2 linked regions of the Dinghuibacter silviterrae genome follow. The protein of the gene in region 1 interacts with the protein of each later gene in a pairwise test. Links are inferred from orthologs where the notes say so. Each region holds a gene or a part of one and is shown in the gene's direction. Other genes may lie near its edges.

Region 1 (8,062 bases):
GAATCCGACTGTCCGAGCTGGGGGAAGAACTGTCCCAGGAGCGGAGAATACATATCGTTCTTATACGCGGTGGCATACTTGATCTCCAGGCCGGTGGCCAGGTTTAGCTTCCGGTGTATACGGCCTTCGTAGACAAACCGGTCGCGCGTATAGACCAAAGGTACCCGCACCGGCGCGTCACCGGTGACCTGCTGGACATACACGTCGCCATACCATACCCAGCGTTTGGTCAGGTGGGTTTCCTTCTGGACCGACAGTTGGAGGATGTTGAAGGGCGAGCTGTATTGCGCGACCCCGGTATAGTCCTTCAGGTAGGTGTAGTTGGTCATCAGGTAATAGTGCGCCGCCACGTTCATCTTCAGGTAGGGCATCCAGAGATACCCGAAGACCTGTGTATTGTTCTCGTTGGTCGGCGTGGTAATGCCGGTGTTGTTGAAATTGAAGCTGCTGTACTTCTGGTAGATGTAGGAAGGCGTACGGAGGGTATTTTCAAAACCTGCCTGGAGGTACCCGATCCTGCGCCCAAGGCTCCGCGCCAGGCTTCCGTATACGTCGTAATTGCCGATGTTGTACCCCTCCAGGTACAGCTTCCCGTGAAGGTCTATGTCCCACTTTTTGTTCCGCGTCTGGTTCCGGTATTCAGCGTGGCCGTACACGTTGTAAAACTCCATGATGCGGCTGAAAAAGGTACCCCTTAGCGTTTCGAGACTGATCCCCTCGGTCAGGTACTGGCTGGGGTTTTTGGCCACGGGAAATTGATACAGGGCAAAATCATTGATGATCTGCGACCATTTGTCTTGTATATAAAAGCCGGGCAACGGTGTGCTTAAAAAGTTGTAGGCTTTTTGATAAAAGTGGGTGGAAGAGTCCGGGCTGTTGTCCACATACTGATAATTGTACGTGTTGACCTGAAAGGTATGCTGCAACCGTATCCTTGGATAAAACAGGTAATAGGTCGTTGAGTCGTTGACGACGATGGAGTCTTGTTGCCCCAGGTCGTATTGTTGCCGGAGCAAAAGCTGGAAGTCGCTGTAATGCGTGCCGGTTTCCAGGGTCGTGTTGAAAATATTGCTTTGGTAGTCCGTGTTTCCGCCTACGTTGGTGGGTACGTCGAACCGGTTGTTATAGCTGGGGCTATACAGGACGCTGTTGTTGATAAATCCGCCGTTATCCTCGCTTTTGAGGTTGTTGGCCAGGAACCCTCCGTACAGGTGGTAGCGTTTCCGGGGAGATTCATACCAGGTGTACAGGCTATAATTGTTGTGGTTGGATTTCTCGCTTTTGTATTGCCCGGGACCACCCGTCAACCGGTATTGGAAGGCAAAGTTCCAGTGTTCGTTGATGTTTTGGGTATGGAGGATGCGGATGTTCTGTTCGTTGGCACTACCCAGAAGGTACTCCATTTCGGTATACGGCCGGGTTGTTGTAAAAAACCGGGTGGTTTCCCAGGTCAGCCGGTAGATATCGTACGCGTGAAACCCGGCGTCCCAACCGGGTTTGAAGTTGGGTGTAAAAACAATGGATTCGGCCGCGGTACCGACATTCCCCAGGGTCTTGTAGATGGACGGCACGGGGTAAAACTTGTCGATGTCCGCCACGGACGTATCCAGCTTGTAGATATGCGTGGAATCCAGAAAACGATAGGTAAGGGTCAGGGTATCTTCCAGACCGGTACGGTGGTGCAGGGAATCCTTTTTCCCGCCCCTGTTGCCCATGCCCTGTCCCATTCCCTGCACGCTGTTTTGCAGGCCCCCCAGGGAACCTTGCGCCCTCAGCCCCTGCACGCTACCCAGCACGCAACAAAACACACAACAGACCCGGATTAGTAGACTTAAGCGCATAGTGATTCGGGCAAAAATAACCGATTTTCGGCGGGGCCCTTGTAAAATAATGTTATAACGTGCCCGCGGCCACGCCGCCGAGCGCCGCGACCAGGCCGCTAAATATCTCCGTCAGCTTCGGCTCCGCCGCTGCTGCGGCCTCCAGCACTTCCTGGTGTGTAATGGTGTTGGCTTCGTCCCGGATACCCAGGTCCGTGATGACGCTAAGGGCAAAGACCCGCATCCCCGCGTGGACCGCGGCGATCACCTCTTGTACAGTGCTCATCCCTACGGCATCTCCCCCGACCAGGTGCAGGAGCCGGTACTCGGCCCTCGTTTCGAAAGTGGGGCCGGTAACCCCGCAATATACGCCTTCGTGTATGGCGATGCCCGCCTTACCGGCGATGGCTTTTGCCTGCCGGATCAGGTCCAGGCTATAGGGTTCGCTCATATCGGGAAAACGCGTGCCCAGACGGGGTTCGTTGGGACCGACGAGGGGATTGTGTACAAAAAGACTGATGTGATCCCTGATGATCATCAGGTCTCCCACCCGGAACTGAGGATTCATTCCGCCGGCCGCGTTGGAGATCAGCAGGGTGTGTACCCCCAGGACGCTCATCACCCGGATCGGGAAAACCACTTGCTGGGGGGTATATCCCTCGTAAAAATGGAAGCGTCCGCTGAGGACGGCGACATTTTTCCCCTTCAACCGGCCAAGGATCAGCTTACCCTCATGTCCCTCCACGGTAGAGACCGGGAAATGGGGGATATCCTTGTAGGAAATCGACGTCACCCCTTCGAGCTCCCGCGTCAGGTTGCCCAGGCCACTACCCAGGATAATCCCGATTTCGGGTACTTCCGGTACCTGCCGGCGGATATAGGAGGCCGCCTCCTCCAAGTGTTGCATAATCATGGGGGGCAAAGATAGTTTTTCCTATCTTCGCCAAAATTTTTTCGTATGAACCTACACGAATACCAGGCGAAAGAGTTACTGAAGAAATATAGTGTCCCCGTCCAGGAAGGATTTGCGTGCAGCACCCCCCAGGAAGCCGAGGAGGCTTACCGCCAGATCAAGACATTATACGGCAGCAATTTCGCGGTAGTCAAGGCCCAGATCCACGCGGGCGGCCGCGGTAAAGGCAAGATCGTCGGTTCCGAGCAACGCGGGGTGGCCGTAGGGAAGAATGCGGAACAAATAAAAGAGATCGCCCAGAACATCCTGGGCGGTACCCTGGTAACCATCCAGACCGGCCCTCACGGGAAGGTGGTTAACAAGGTCTTCGTTGCGCAGGATGTTTACTACGAAGGCCCCAACCCCATCAAGGAATTTTACCTGTCCATCCTCCTGGACCGCGGTAAGAAACAAAACGTCGTGATGTACTCCACCGAAGGGGGTATGGATATAGAAGAAGTCGCCCACAAGTCCCCGGACAAAATCTTTAAGGAATGGGTTCACCCCGGCGGCGGCCTCCTGCCCTTCCAGGCCCGGAAGATCGCCTTTAACCTGGGATTGAGCGGGGAAGCCTTCAAATCCTGCGTGAAATTCGTCACCAACCTGTACAATGCCTACATCGGGCTGGACTGCGCCATGGTGGAAATCAACCCCCTCTTCAAGACCAGCGACGAGAAAATCATCGCCGTGGATTGTAAGATGAACCTGGACGACAACGCCCTGATGCGTCACCCCGACCTCTCCAGCCTTCGCGACATCACCGAGGAAGATCCTACCGAAGTCGAGGCCGGCAAATACAACCTGAACTTTGTCAAACTGGACGGGAACGTAGGCTGTATGGTCAACGGCGCCGGTCTGGCCATGGCCACCATGGACATGATCAAGCTCAGCGGCGGCGAACCCGCGAACTTCCTGGACGTAGGCGGTTCCGCCAATGCCCAGACCGTCGAGGCAGGTTTCCGCATCATCCTGAAAGACCCGAAAGTAAAGGCCATCCTGATCAATATCTTTGGCGGGATCGTACGTTGCGACCGGGTGGCCCAGGGGGTCATCGACGCCTACCAGAAGCTCGGGAACATCAACATTCCGATCATCGTCCGCCTCCAGGGCACTAACGCCGAGGAAGCCAAAAAGCTCATCGACGAAAGCGGGCTGAAGGTAGAGTCCGCCATCCTCCTGAGCGAAGCCGCTCAGTTGGTGAACAAGGCCGTGGCCTAGCCGCGGCGGGCCATCGTTTTTTATGCCCGACATCCACATTCGTGACATCCAGCCGGGGGACAATGCGCCCCTGGCCCTGATCGTGCGGAACGCCCTCGCGGAGTTTGGCGCGAACAAGCCCGGAACGGTCTACTTCGATCCGACTACGGATCATTTGTATGAGCTCTTCCAGAGGGCGGGGGCGTGCTTTTTCGTGGCAGAGAGCGCGACGGCCGGCAGCGCTGCGGCGACAGCCGCCCTGCTTCTCGGCGGCGCCGGCATCTATCCCTCGGAGGGTCTCCCTCCCGACACCTGCGAACTCTGCAAAATGTACCTCCGCCCCGAAGCGCGGGGCCAGGGCCTGGGTGGCCGTCTCATCCAGCGTTGTCTGGAACAGGCGCGCGCGATGGGTTACCGCCGGGTCTACCTGGAATCCATGCCGGAGCTGAGCCAGGCGCTTTCCGTCTACGAGCGTTTTGGATTTCAGTACCTGGACGGCCCTATGGGGAACACGGGACACTTCGGGTGCGACCGGTGGATGCTGCTAACGCTCTAGGGGCTCCACCTCATAAATCGGGCTGAACAGGTATACTTTTTCCGACGGTACTTCAATGCACCGGATGCGTTTCCGCACCACTTTTTCCCTGCGAAAAACCCTTCCGTCGCGGGTACGGAACAACGTCCCCTCGGCGAGCTCCTCGACCAGCGCGTGGCGCTCGTCCACGGGATCGTATTTGCGCAACACCCGCATCAGGTCGTCGTCGGCGCAACTGCTGGCGGCCGGGTTGCGCAGGCTTGCGGAGAGTGCCTTGTGTATATCCGGGGGGAAAACATGATGCTGCAAAAACTGCGCGAGCAGACGGCCAAACTCGGCCTTCCACTCTTTGCCGTGCGCGGACACCGTATGTCCGAAACGATCAAAGGTGAGGAGGTGGGCCAGTTCGTGAAGAAGGGTGATCAAAAAGGCGTAACGGTTGAGGTTGCCGTTAACGCTGATGCGGTGGTGCCGGTCGGCGGTGGCGTTGCGATAGTCTCCTAAGACGGAAGCCCGTTGACGGGACACGGTCAGGTGTACCTTGTACCGGTGCAGATAATCCACGACGTGTTCATACGTCCCCGGGGGCAGATAGTCTGCCAATGCTTCGAGCGGGGCTTCCGATTTTGCCATTACTGTTTCACTTTTCCGGCACGGACGAGTTCCTTGACTTCAATGCCCGTATAACCGATGTACATCACCAGCCACGACAACACCACCCCCTTGCTGAGGACGGCGCGGTCTATGAGTGCATACAAAAGTACGACCCCCGCGGACAGGAACAATTTCAGGAGCATCCCGGTGTATACGAACCGGAAGAATGCATAAGAGTTGGCCTGACGTACACCCTTTACTTCGAGGGCAAACGCCAGCATCGTAATGACAAACAGCCAGGCATTGCCGTACTCCAGGGGATCGACCGCCACGTTCCAACCGGGCAGGCGCGTCCGGAGCAGCACAATGACACCATTGACTATGACAAACAGGAGGAGGCTCAGCAGTATAAAACGTTTCATACCTGCAATATGCGACTATTTTCCCGTACCTGTATCCCGGACCAGGCGGACCAGGATTCCTACGAGGATGAGGAGAGGAAGCAGCCAGGTGGCAATAGGCGTCTTCCAGTGAGCCCAGTGGTCCACTTTTATACCTATATAAACACCTAGACCCAACGCTACGAAGAGCTGGGTCGCCAGGCCGGCATATTGCAGGAGAGACTTATTATTCTGCTTCGGCATATTCGGGTTCGTCCTCCCCGACCTTCACGGCGGAGGCGCCCGGTAAAGCGGCTACCGTCGTACTTCCGGCCATATGGCAATTGCCATTGAAGGAAGCGGAGGGTTCCACCTGGAGCTTGCCCGTGAAAAGGTCGCCCTTGACATGGGCCTTGCCGCGGATGTTGAGCAGGTCCTTGACGGTGACCTTCCCCTGGACCTTCCCGAGGATGTCGGCATTGACACAATGGATGTCGCCTTCCACCAGGCCTTCGGTACCGATAAAGACCTTGTTGGTAGCGTGTACGTTCCCCTTGAGGGTGCCGTCGATCCGGATGTCGCCGGAGCATTCGATGTCGCCTTTGATGACGGTGCCGCTAGCGATGATGCTGGCACCTACTTTTGCCGGAGCGGAGGATTCCGGGACGGAGCTGTTTTCTTTGGATTTGGATGTAAACATGTTTATGCGCATTTAGAGCTGCCGGTTAATCATCAGACTTCTCGACCGACGGCATCTTCAATGCCGTCGTATCGCGGTTTTCCACTACCCCACCCACCAATACTTTCTTGATCGATTCCAGGTATTGGTCCTTCATCTGCATCTCCCTTTCCAGGGAATCCGTACGGTATTTGAGCTGGATGTATTCCCTCCGTTCACTCGGGTTCCCGTAGCCCGGAAGATAATACTTTAAGTTGGTAAAAGACACCAGCGCCACCGTCAGGCCTATCAAGATAACAAAAATCGTGCTCAAAGCCACATAAACGCTCATCCGTGTCAACTTAAAAGTGATCACCTCCTCGTAGGTATCGTCATTCATGATGACCAACCGGTACCTGTTCTGTAAACGCTTAAGGGTTTTGTTGCCGTCAAATAGGGCCATATTGGGGGTTTTCGACCTAAAATTAGCCTGTTGTCGCAAAAAAAGGGCCATCTTCAAAATATTTTGTGTTGTTTGCAGTTATAAAAGGCATGTCATTTCACCAACGTCTGGGCCTCATGGCCAGGTGTCTGCTTATCTTGCTGACGCCCATGCTCACGCATGCCCAGGCCGGCTACGATCTTCCGCTCCACAAACCGGCGGCCTTCGAAAACAAAACCCTCGCTTCCGAAAAAAGTACGTCCACCAAAAACACCGCCTTTCGCCGGTTCGTCCAGGGGACGGTCACGCACTACAACTATTATTTCAACGCCCACCAGAAAATCCTCCAGGTCCTGGCCCGGTGCCGGGAAGAACACCAGGACGACCTTACCCGGCTGATTTCTTTTTACGGCTACGCGTTGGAGGATACGAAACGCGAACGCATACAACTGGACTCGGTCATTTATAAATGCACCGCGGGGATCGTCCTCCATGACCTGCGCAACGGTTGGATCGACAACCTGTACCTGTTGATCGGCCAGGCCTTTTTCCTGGAAACAAAATTCGACTCGGCGGACCGGATCCTGGAGTTTCTGAACTATCACTTCTATGTAAAAGAAGAGGGTGACTACCATATTCCCATCGGGACGGGTACCCAGGCCAAAAACGGACAGGTCTCGATCGTCAATCCCGAGAACCGGAAGATATGGCACGAGGCCTTCAACCGTCCGCCCAGCCGGAACGACGGGCTGATCTGGCAGGTCCGGAGTTATACCGAACAGGGAAAATACGCCCAGGCAGCGGGGCTGATCAGCCTGCTCCGGTCGGATCCGCAGTTCCCACCCAGGCTCCAGCCGGCCCTGGCCGAGCAGGAAGCCTATTGGTTTTACTGCCAGGGTATCTGGGATTCCACGGCCGTGTACCTGGAACGCGCGCTCCCGAACGCCGCCAGCCAGGCCGACCAGGCACGCTGGGACTACCTGCTGGCCCAGTTGTACGAACTTTGCCACCAAAGCGCCGCGGCCGGGAAATGGTATTCCAAAGCCATCGAACAGAGCACCGATCCCCGCATCGACATTTATGCGCGTTTGTACCGCGCGCTCCTGGGACAAGGGAACGATAAACAAACGATCCCCCAAACCATTGCCGCCCTGCTCCGGCTGGCGGACAGGGACCGGTTCGCGCCCTTCCGGGACATCCTCTACCTGTCCGCCGCGCGTCTGGCCCTGCAGCAACCCGATACCACCGAAGCCCTTCACTTCCTGGACCTCAGCGCCCGCAACGGCGGTAAAGGCGGTGTCCGCAACCAGGCCTATCTGCTGATGAGCGATATAGGCAAAACCCAGGGCAACTATAAGATCGTCGCCACGGCGTACGACAGCCTCATCCTGACCGACCCGAACCTGCGCGACCAGATCCCCGTCCTGGCCAAGGACAAAGCACTCTACGACCGCGTCCTTGTCAGTATCCTCCGGGTGGAACGG
Region 2 (8,044 bases), 2.1 Mb from region 1 along the record:
AAGAAAATCCGCAAAATCGCGGATGCGGCGGGGATCGACATCGACAACATGCCCATCATCGACCCCCGGCACGAGGACCTCGCGGAAAAACGGAAAGAATACGGGGAACTGTTTTTCGCCAAGCGGCAACGCAAGGGGCTCAACCGGTACGAGGCCTTTAAAAGCATGAAGGACCGTATTCACTTCGGTTGCATGATGCTGGACACTGGGGAGGCCGATGCCGTCATCAGCGGTCTGACCAAAAACTACCCCGAGACCATACGGCCCGCACTCCAGACCATAGGCACCGAAGCCGGCGTGAAAAAGATCGCCGGGATGTACATCCTGCTCACCAAAAAAGGACCGCTTTTCCTTGCCGATGCCACGGTGAACTTCAACCCCACCGCGGAAGAGCTGGCGGACATCACCCTCATGGTGGCCAAGGAAGTCCGGACCTTCAACATGCGGCCCCGGATCGCCATGTTGTCCTATTCCAACTTCGGTTCCAGCAATTCCCCCGAGGCCAACCTCGTCCGGGAAGCGAGGGCGATCGTCAAAAAGCGGGACCCCAACCTCATCTGCGACGGGGAAATGCAGGGGATCCTGGCTTTTAACAAGGAGATCCTCAAGGACAATTACCCGTTTTGCGAGCTGATAGACGTCGGGGAAGTAAACACCCTTATTTTCCCCAATCTTTCCAGCGGCAATATTGCTTATAACCTGCTTCAGGAGATCGGCGGTGCAGAATCCATCGGCCCGATTCTCCTGGGTATGAATAAACCCGTCCACGTCCTCCAGTTGGGCAGCTCCGTGCAGTCCATCGTCAACATGGTGATCATTTCGGTGGTGGACGCCCAGCTCAAATGCAAGGATTGCAATGTTCAGGAAGAAGTGAGCCGGTCGAAGTGGTGGAAGAAGTTTCAAAAAGTAGCACACGACGTATAATCACCCGCGGCGCGCCCTCCCGGGCGCGCCGCACAGTATAAATAACACCAGATGGGATTTTTCGCACATTTCGGCCGTTACCTGTTGATGCTTAAAAGCATGTTCTCCAAACCGGAGAACGCAAAGATGTACTGGAAGGAGTTCATGCGTCAGTGCAACGACATAGGGATCGGGTCCCTGGGCATCGTGGCCATTATTTCGATCTTTATGGGCGCGGTATCTACCGTCCAGACGGCCTACCAGTTGGTAAGCCCCATCATCCCGCAGGCCACCATCGCCCAGATCGTGCGCGACACGGTGATCCTGGAATTCGCACCCACCCTGATTTGTATCGTACTGGCCGGGGTCGTGGGCTCCAAGATCGCCAGCGAACTGGGGAACATGCGGGTCTCCGAACAGATCGACGCCCTGGAGATCATGGGCATCAATACCCGTTCTTACCTGATTTTCCCAAAAATCGCCGCCTCCATGGTGACGATCCCCATGCTGGTCATTGTCGCCGCCGTCCTGGGCATCCTCGGCGGCCGGCTCGCGGGGTCTGCGGCAGGCATCATCTCCCCCACCGTATATGACAAGGGACTGCTCCAGATGTTCAAGCCGTATAACGTATTCGTGGCCGTAATGAAAGCCTATGCTTTCGCCTTTGTCATTTCCACCATTCCGTCGTACTTCGGCTATTTCGTCGAGGGCGGCGCCCTGGAAATCGGCAAGGCCAGTACCAGGGCCGTCGTCGTCAGCTGTGTCGCGCTGTTGGGAATGGACTACCTTGTGTCGTCGCTTTTGCTACAATAAGGCGCCGCCGCAACTCAATCATCATCTATGATCGAAACCATTGATTTAAAGAAAGGATTTGGAGACAAGACGGTCATCAACGGCGTGAGCGCCACCTTTAAAAGCGGGCAGTGCAACCTCATCATCGGCACCAGCGGGAGCGGGAAAACCGTCCTGATGAAGTGCCTGGTGGGTCTGTTCGAACCCGACTCCGGCAGCATCATCTACGACAAGCGGAATTTTACGGAGATGGACGAGCACGAGCGCAAACAACTCCGCCAGCAGATCGGCATGCTCTTCCAGGGGTCCGCGCTTTTTGACAGCCAGACCGTCCAGCAAAATGTGATGTTCCCCCTGGACATGTTCACCAACCTGACCTATAAACAAAAGTGCAAAAAGGTCAACGAAACCCTTGACCGCGTAAACCTCAAGGACGCCAACCGGAAATTCCCCGCGGAGATCAGCGGGGGTATGAAAAAAAGGGTGGGCATCGCCCGGGCCATCGTCCTGCAACCGAAGTTTCTCTTTTGCGACGAACCCAATTCCGGTCTGGACCCCCAAACCAGCCTCCTGATCGACAAGCTCATCCACGAGATCACCGTGGAGTTTAAGATCACCACGGTCATCAATACCCACGATATGAATTCCGTTATGGAGATCGGGGATCATATCCTGTATATGTACCAGGGACAGAAGGAATGGGAGGGAAATAACAAAGAGATCATCTACAACAAGAACCAAAAGCTCAATGACTTCATATTTGCATCGGAATTCCTTAAGGACGCCAAGGCGATGCGCATGATCGAGATAGAAAGAGGCGAGAAATGAAATTTCCCCTATTTTTGCGGGGCTTTATCCACTCAATTTCCTCCACATGAGCGTCTTGGTCAATAAGAACAGCAAGATTATCGTACAAGGATTCACCGGTACGGAAGGCACGTTTCACGCCACCCAAATGATCGAATACGGCACGCAGGTCGTCGGCGGGGTTACCCCCTCCAAGGGCGGCACGCGTCACCTGGACCGTCCCGTTTTCAATACGGTGGCGGATGCCGTCAAGGAAACAGGCGCAGACGTGAGCATTATCTTCGTACCCCCTGCCTTTGCCGCCGACGCCATCATGGAAGCCGCGGAAGCAGGCATCGGCCTGGTGATATGCATCACCGAAGGCATTCCCGTACAGGACATGGTGAAAGCCCGCCACTACCTCGAAGGCAAGCCGGTTCGCCTGATCGGGCCCAACTGCCCTGGTGTCATCACCGCCGGGGAATGTAAAGTGGGGATCATGCCCGGCTTTATCTTCAAAAAAGGCACCATCGGTATCGTCTCCAAATCGGGGACCCTTACCTACGAAGCCGCCGACCAGCTCGTCAAGGCCGGTCTGGGTCATACCACGGCCATCGGCATCGGGGGCGACCCCATCATCGGTACCACGACCAAAGAGGCGGTGGAACTGCTGATGAAGGACCCTGAAACCGAAGGCATCGTCATGATCGGCGAGATCGGCGGGGGCATGGAAGCAGAAGCCGCCCGCTGGATCAAAGAGAACGGCACCAAACCCGTCGTCGGCTTCATCGCCGGCCAGACGGCTCCTCCCGGACGCCGCATGGGTCACGCCGGGGCCATCGTCGGCGGTGCCGACGACACCGCGGCCGCCAAAATGAAAATCATGGCCGACTGTGGTATCCACGTGGTCGCCAGCCCCGCGGACATCGGAAAGACCATGGCCGGGGTTTTCAAGAAAAAATAACGCCACCCAACGTTGATACAAACCGCCTCCGGGCGGTTTTTTTGTTTTTATATAACTTAGTTCTATGCTGACCCACCTTCGTTCCGCCCTCTTGCTTGGCTTGCTGCTCGCCGCCACGGCTTCCAGCGCCCAGACTTCCTACGACCAGGCCTGGAAACAGGTTGACCGCCTGGCCGACACCCTCGACAGACCCAAAGACGCCCTGGCGCTCGTCCAGGACCTATACACCAGGGCCAGGAGAGAACACAACCAGCCGCAGGCCATCCGGGCCCTGCTCTATACCGTCAGGATAGACCAACCGCTGACAGAAAATGCAGACAGTTCGGCGATCCATCTCCTGGAAACGTCCATAGATTCTTTTCCGCAGCCCTACCGGGCGATCCTACAAAGTCTTACTGCCCAGGCCTACTGGAATTTTCTACAGACCCATCGCTTCCAGGTCACGGATGTCAGCCAGCGGATCGACAGCCTTTTTTCCGCCTCCCTCCAGGATACGCTCCGTTTGGGGCGAACGCCACTGTCTGAGGTCGGGCCGGTCCTTGACAAAGGAAACGACCGCAAGTTGAGACCCACCCTCCTGGACCTCCTGACCAACAGGGCGATTCGTTTTTACAGTTCCCAGGAGACTCGTTTCAGCCCCGATACTGTTCTTTTTGCGGGAGCGTCCGTGTTTATGACCCATACCTTCCAAACACCGGATAAGGCGCTCCGCCTGTACCAGGCCCTGTTGCGTTTTCATGCGCGGGATGCCCAACCCGATGCCTTTGCTGACGCCGACATCCATCGCCTGGATTTTGCCCGCCAGGCTTCCTCCCTGGATGACGCGGATGATCGCTACGAGGGTGCCCTGAGACACCTGTGCGCGCTTTATCTCCACCGGGAAGCGGGAGCCATGCCACTCTATCTCCTGGCCCAATGGCTCCGGCAACAGGGTTCGGCCTACACCCCAGGTGCTCCCGATACCAGCCGTCGGTGGCAGCTCAACGAAGCCCTCGCCTTATGCGACGCCCTCGTGTCCACCTTCCCCTCCAGCACCGCCGGCCGGGGCGCACGCCTCCTGGCCCGGGAGATCCGCCAGCCCGAACTCGATGTCCTCACCGGGCGCGTCAACCTCCCCAACCATTCCATATTAGCCTCTGTCGGGTTCACAAACTGCCCGTTGCTCCACCTCCGTCTGCTTAGGGTAACCGCCTCCGTTACACAAACCCTGAGGGATGGAAAGCCTCAAGACCTGGACAGCGTCAGGCCCTTCCGAACCTGGACCCAGCGCCTGCCCGACCCGCACGACCACCAGCCCCACCGTACGGAAATCGCCCTTCCGGCGCTACCCACGGGGGATTACGTCCTGCTCACCGCCACGAATGACCGTTTCGGGAAGGACAGCCTGGTCATGCATGCACTTCCTTTTACCGTTTCCGGCATCGCCTGGATAGAAACCGGAACCTATAGCTTCTTTGTGCTCGACAGGGAAAGCGGGGAACCGCTCGCGGGCGCCCGGGTACACCTTTGGAACACCCGTGCGGGGAAGGTGGAAGACTATGTCACCGACAGTGACGGGCACTTCAGATGGGATGGGAAACTGAATACGGGCACGCTGCGCATGCAGATTCGTTATGGGGACGACAGCCTCACCGTCGATAACGGCGACCTTCTGACACCAGTCAGGGTCAGGGATGCCGCCCCCGCTGCGCGGTTTGCATTTTATACCGACCGATCCGTATACCGCCCGGGTCAGACTGTCTTTTTTAAAGCCATCGGCATGATCCGGGATACAGCCGCCCGCAGGGAAGTACCGTACCGGCCTGGTAAAGCCGTGCCGTTTTACCTGGAGTCCCTGGGTCTCAAAATCGATTCGCTTTGGCTGGAGCCGGGAGAATATGGGTCGGTGCACGGTCACTTCGTCCTGCCCTCCGCCGGCCGGACCGGGATCTATACCATCACCGCCGCCCAAAGCCAGACCAACGTGACCGTAGAAGAATACAAACGGCCGAAGTACGAGGTCACCTTTGTCAAACCCATCCGGGAGTACCGTTTGGGCGACACGCTGGATGTAACCGGTTCGGCCATGGCTTATGCCGGTAACCCCGTGTCCGGCGCAAAGGTTTCGTATACAGTCAGCCGTTATGCCTACTACCCCGTTCGCTGGGACCGTCCTTCTTTTGGCCCCATACGACGCCCGTCGGCGACAACCCTGATCCGGGACAGCACCCAGACCGGTCCTGACGGTTCGTTTTTGATACATTTTCCCCTGGAGCCGGGCCCGGGGATCAGGAAAGACCTCGATCCCACGTTCACCTATACCGTCAACGCCGATGTCACGGACATCAACGGGGAGACACACAGCGCTACTTTTACACTCCAGGCAGCCTATCATTCACTCATCCTGTCTTTAAAGCTCCCCAACGCCGTCAACGCGGACAGCCTGGTCAAGATGGATATCCAATGCACCAACTTGTCCGGAACACCCCGCCCCACCCTCGCCCTGGTCACCATTTCCCGCCTGACCCCGCCCGAACGCCTGACCCATGACCGGCTCTGGGCCGCCCCCGACGTCTTTACGCTTCCGGAGGACACCTTCCACCGGCTCTTTCCCCATGATCCCTATGGTCAGGAATCCGACCGGGGCCGGTGGCCCGTCGCGGAAACCGTCCAACGATATAAGTTCAAAACCGGGAAAGGGCCGGTGACGCCCCTCTGGAAGGGGAGCCTTCCTTCCGGTGTGTACAAGGTCGAAGTATCCGCGACCGATCCCGAAGGCCGGACCGTCACCACCGGCAGCTTCCTGGAAGTATACAATCCCCGGGAAGCCCGGGTTCCCTACCCCACTTATGCATGGACCATGTCCGGTAACCTGCAAGGAAAGGACTCGGTGACCTACTTTGCCGGGACAGCCGGCGGCCCCCGCTTTGCGATCCAGCAGGTGTCCGCCGGGGGCCACATCCACATTAAACACATCCGTTTATCCCCGGAAGTCACGACCCTATCTTTCCCGCAGGGCGCCTCTTCCTTTGGTCTGGCTTATGTCGCCGGCAATCGTGTCTATACCACCGTCGTCACCCTTCCCGCCCGGAAAAAAGCGCTTTCCATACACTACGACACCTTCCGCGACAAGCTCGAACCAGGTAGCGCTGAGCACCTCAGTCTTAGTGTCCGGGGTCCGGAGCACGAGGCTGTCGAAGCCGAAGTCCTCGCCTCCATGTACGATGCGTCCCTGGACCAGTTTGCCCCGAATACCTGGTCGCTACCCGTCCTTGCAGAAACCGGACGCGGCCCGGTCTGGAGGGCCTATGGCTTTGAAACCGGCTATGGCGTGCGTTCGCAGAACCGTTTCGGGTATCAGCCCCCGGTCCTTCCGGTGTATGATGATTTCCCCGGCCCCCGGCTCCTTCGAAACGATAAGCTCCTTCAGTGGAATTTGATGAAGGAGAAGTTTGCGCCCTTGCCGGAGAACTACCATTTCTCCCTCCGGGAAGACAGGGTGACCATCGGTTACGGCACGTCCGGGCAGCCCCCGGCCCCCCTTGTCCCGCTCCGCAAGGACTTTAACGAAACCGCCTTTTTCTATCCCGACCTGCATACTGATAGCGCCGGCCGCCTCTCTTTTACATTTACCCTACCCGATGCCCTTACGCGGTGGGCCCTCCAAACGCTGGCTCATACCCGCGACCTCGTCTTCGGCCTCGACCAGCAAACCCAGGTCACCCAGAAAACCCTGATGGTCCAGCCCAACATCCCCCGCTTTCTCCGGGAAGGAGACGACGCCTGGTTGAGCACAAAAGTTGTCAATACGGGTGACCGGCCTCTCGATGGGCGGGCAAGCCTCGTCGTCCTCGACGCCCTGGACATGCAACCCGTACAGGGCCTGGGGGGTGACCAGCCGTTTTCGCTACAGGCGGGCTCCGACACAGCCTTGCGTTTCCACCTGGCTATCCCGGTGAGGTTCACCCATCCCCTGGTCTACCGGCTGACCGCCGCCGCCGGTGACTATAGCGATGGCGAGCAGGGGCCGATCCCCGTCCTCAACCGTCGCATCCTGCTCACCGAAACCTATCCCTTGACGCCGGTTATCCAGGTGACTCCCTTGTTGCAAAATATTTCACCCTACCGGCTTACCCTTGAATACACCGCCAACCCCGTATGGTATGTCCTCCGGGCCCTTCCCTATTTGGAGGGTACCGAAAACGCCTGTCCGCAAACGGTCGCCGAACGCCTGTACACCAATACCCTGGGAGAGGGATTGCTGCAAAGGCTTCCGGACATTCAAAAAAGCCTGCCAGCCATGGCGGCGGACAGCTCGCCTTTATATAAGGATACCGAATTAAAAAATGCCCTCCTGGAAGAAACGCCCTGGGTCCTCGACGCAGGGAAAGAAACCGCGTCCATTCAACGCCTCTCGGCCTTTCTGGACACCGGCCGGCTCTCCCACAACCAGAAGGATGCCCTGCATACCCTGGAGACGCAGCAATTCCCCTCCGGGGCGTTTCCCTGGTTCGAAGGCGGGGCGGAAAGCCGTTACGCCACACAATATATCCTCACCCTTTTTGGCAAATTGTCGTCCATGGGCTTGACCGTCCCCGGTTCAGCGCCCCTCATTCGAAA

Evidence for each region.
Region 2: the proteins of sucC (region 1) and sucD interact in binary tests that used the Escherichia coli proteins (3 or more experiments, as listed by UniProt). The link is inferred for Dinghuibacter silviterrae from one-to-one orthologs.

What each region holds. Positions count from the first base shown.
Region 1 is NZ_SODV01000001.1:2,269,103-2,277,164, reverse strand. What follows is about bases 1,942-4,884. They hold sucC (ADP-forming succinate--CoA ligase subunit beta), read left to right. Parts: upstream 1,942-2,778; coding sequence 2,779-3,990; downstream 3,991-4,884. Other genes in these bases: EDB95_RS10145 (SprT-like domain-containing protein), read right to left, coding at 4,514-4,884; EDB95_RS10150 (GNAT family N-acetyltransferase), read left to right, coding at 4,013-4,525; EDB95_RS10160 (purine-nucleoside phosphorylase), read right to left, coding at 1,942-2,727. Outside these bases: EDB95_RS10165 (putative porin), read right to left, coding at 1-1,841; more of EDB95_RS10160, read right to left, coding at 1,894-1,941; more of EDB95_RS10145, read right to left, coding at 4,885-5,137; EDB95_RS10140 (hypothetical protein), read right to left, coding at 5,137-5,520; EDB95_RS10135 (AtpZ/AtpI family protein), read right to left, coding at 5,536-5,742; EDB95_RS10130 (bactofilin family protein), read right to left, coding at 5,726-6,178; EDB95_RS10125 (hypothetical protein), read right to left, coding at 6,204-6,599; porW (type IX secretion system periplasmic lipoprotein PorW/SprE), read left to right, coding at 6,716-8,062. UniProt on the Escherichia coli protein: Succinyl-CoA synthetase functions in the citric acid cycle (TCA), coupling the hydrolysis of succinyl-CoA to the synthesis of either ATP or GTP and thus represents the only step of substrate-level phosphorylation in the TCA.
Region 2 is NZ_SODV01000001.1:189,718-197,761, forward strand. What follows is about bases 1,583-4,507. They hold sucD (succinate--CoA ligase subunit alpha), read left to right. Parts: upstream 1,583-2,569; coding sequence 2,570-3,445; downstream 3,446-4,507. Other genes in these bases: EDB95_RS00880 (MlaE family ABC transporter permease), read left to right, coding at 1,583-1,716; EDB95_RS00885 (ABC transporter ATP-binding protein), read left to right, coding at 1,744-2,523; EDB95_RS00895 (alpha-2-macroglobulin family protein), read left to right, coding at 3,510-4,507. In the rest of the region: EDB95_RS00875 (NADP-dependent malic enzyme), read left to right, coding at 1-924; more of EDB95_RS00880, read left to right, coding at 976-1,582; more of EDB95_RS00895, read left to right, coding at 4,508-8,044. UniProt on the Escherichia coli protein: Succinyl-CoA synthetase functions in the citric acid cycle (TCA), coupling the hydrolysis of succinyl-CoA to the synthesis of either ATP or GTP and thus represents the only step of substrate-level phosphorylation in the TCA.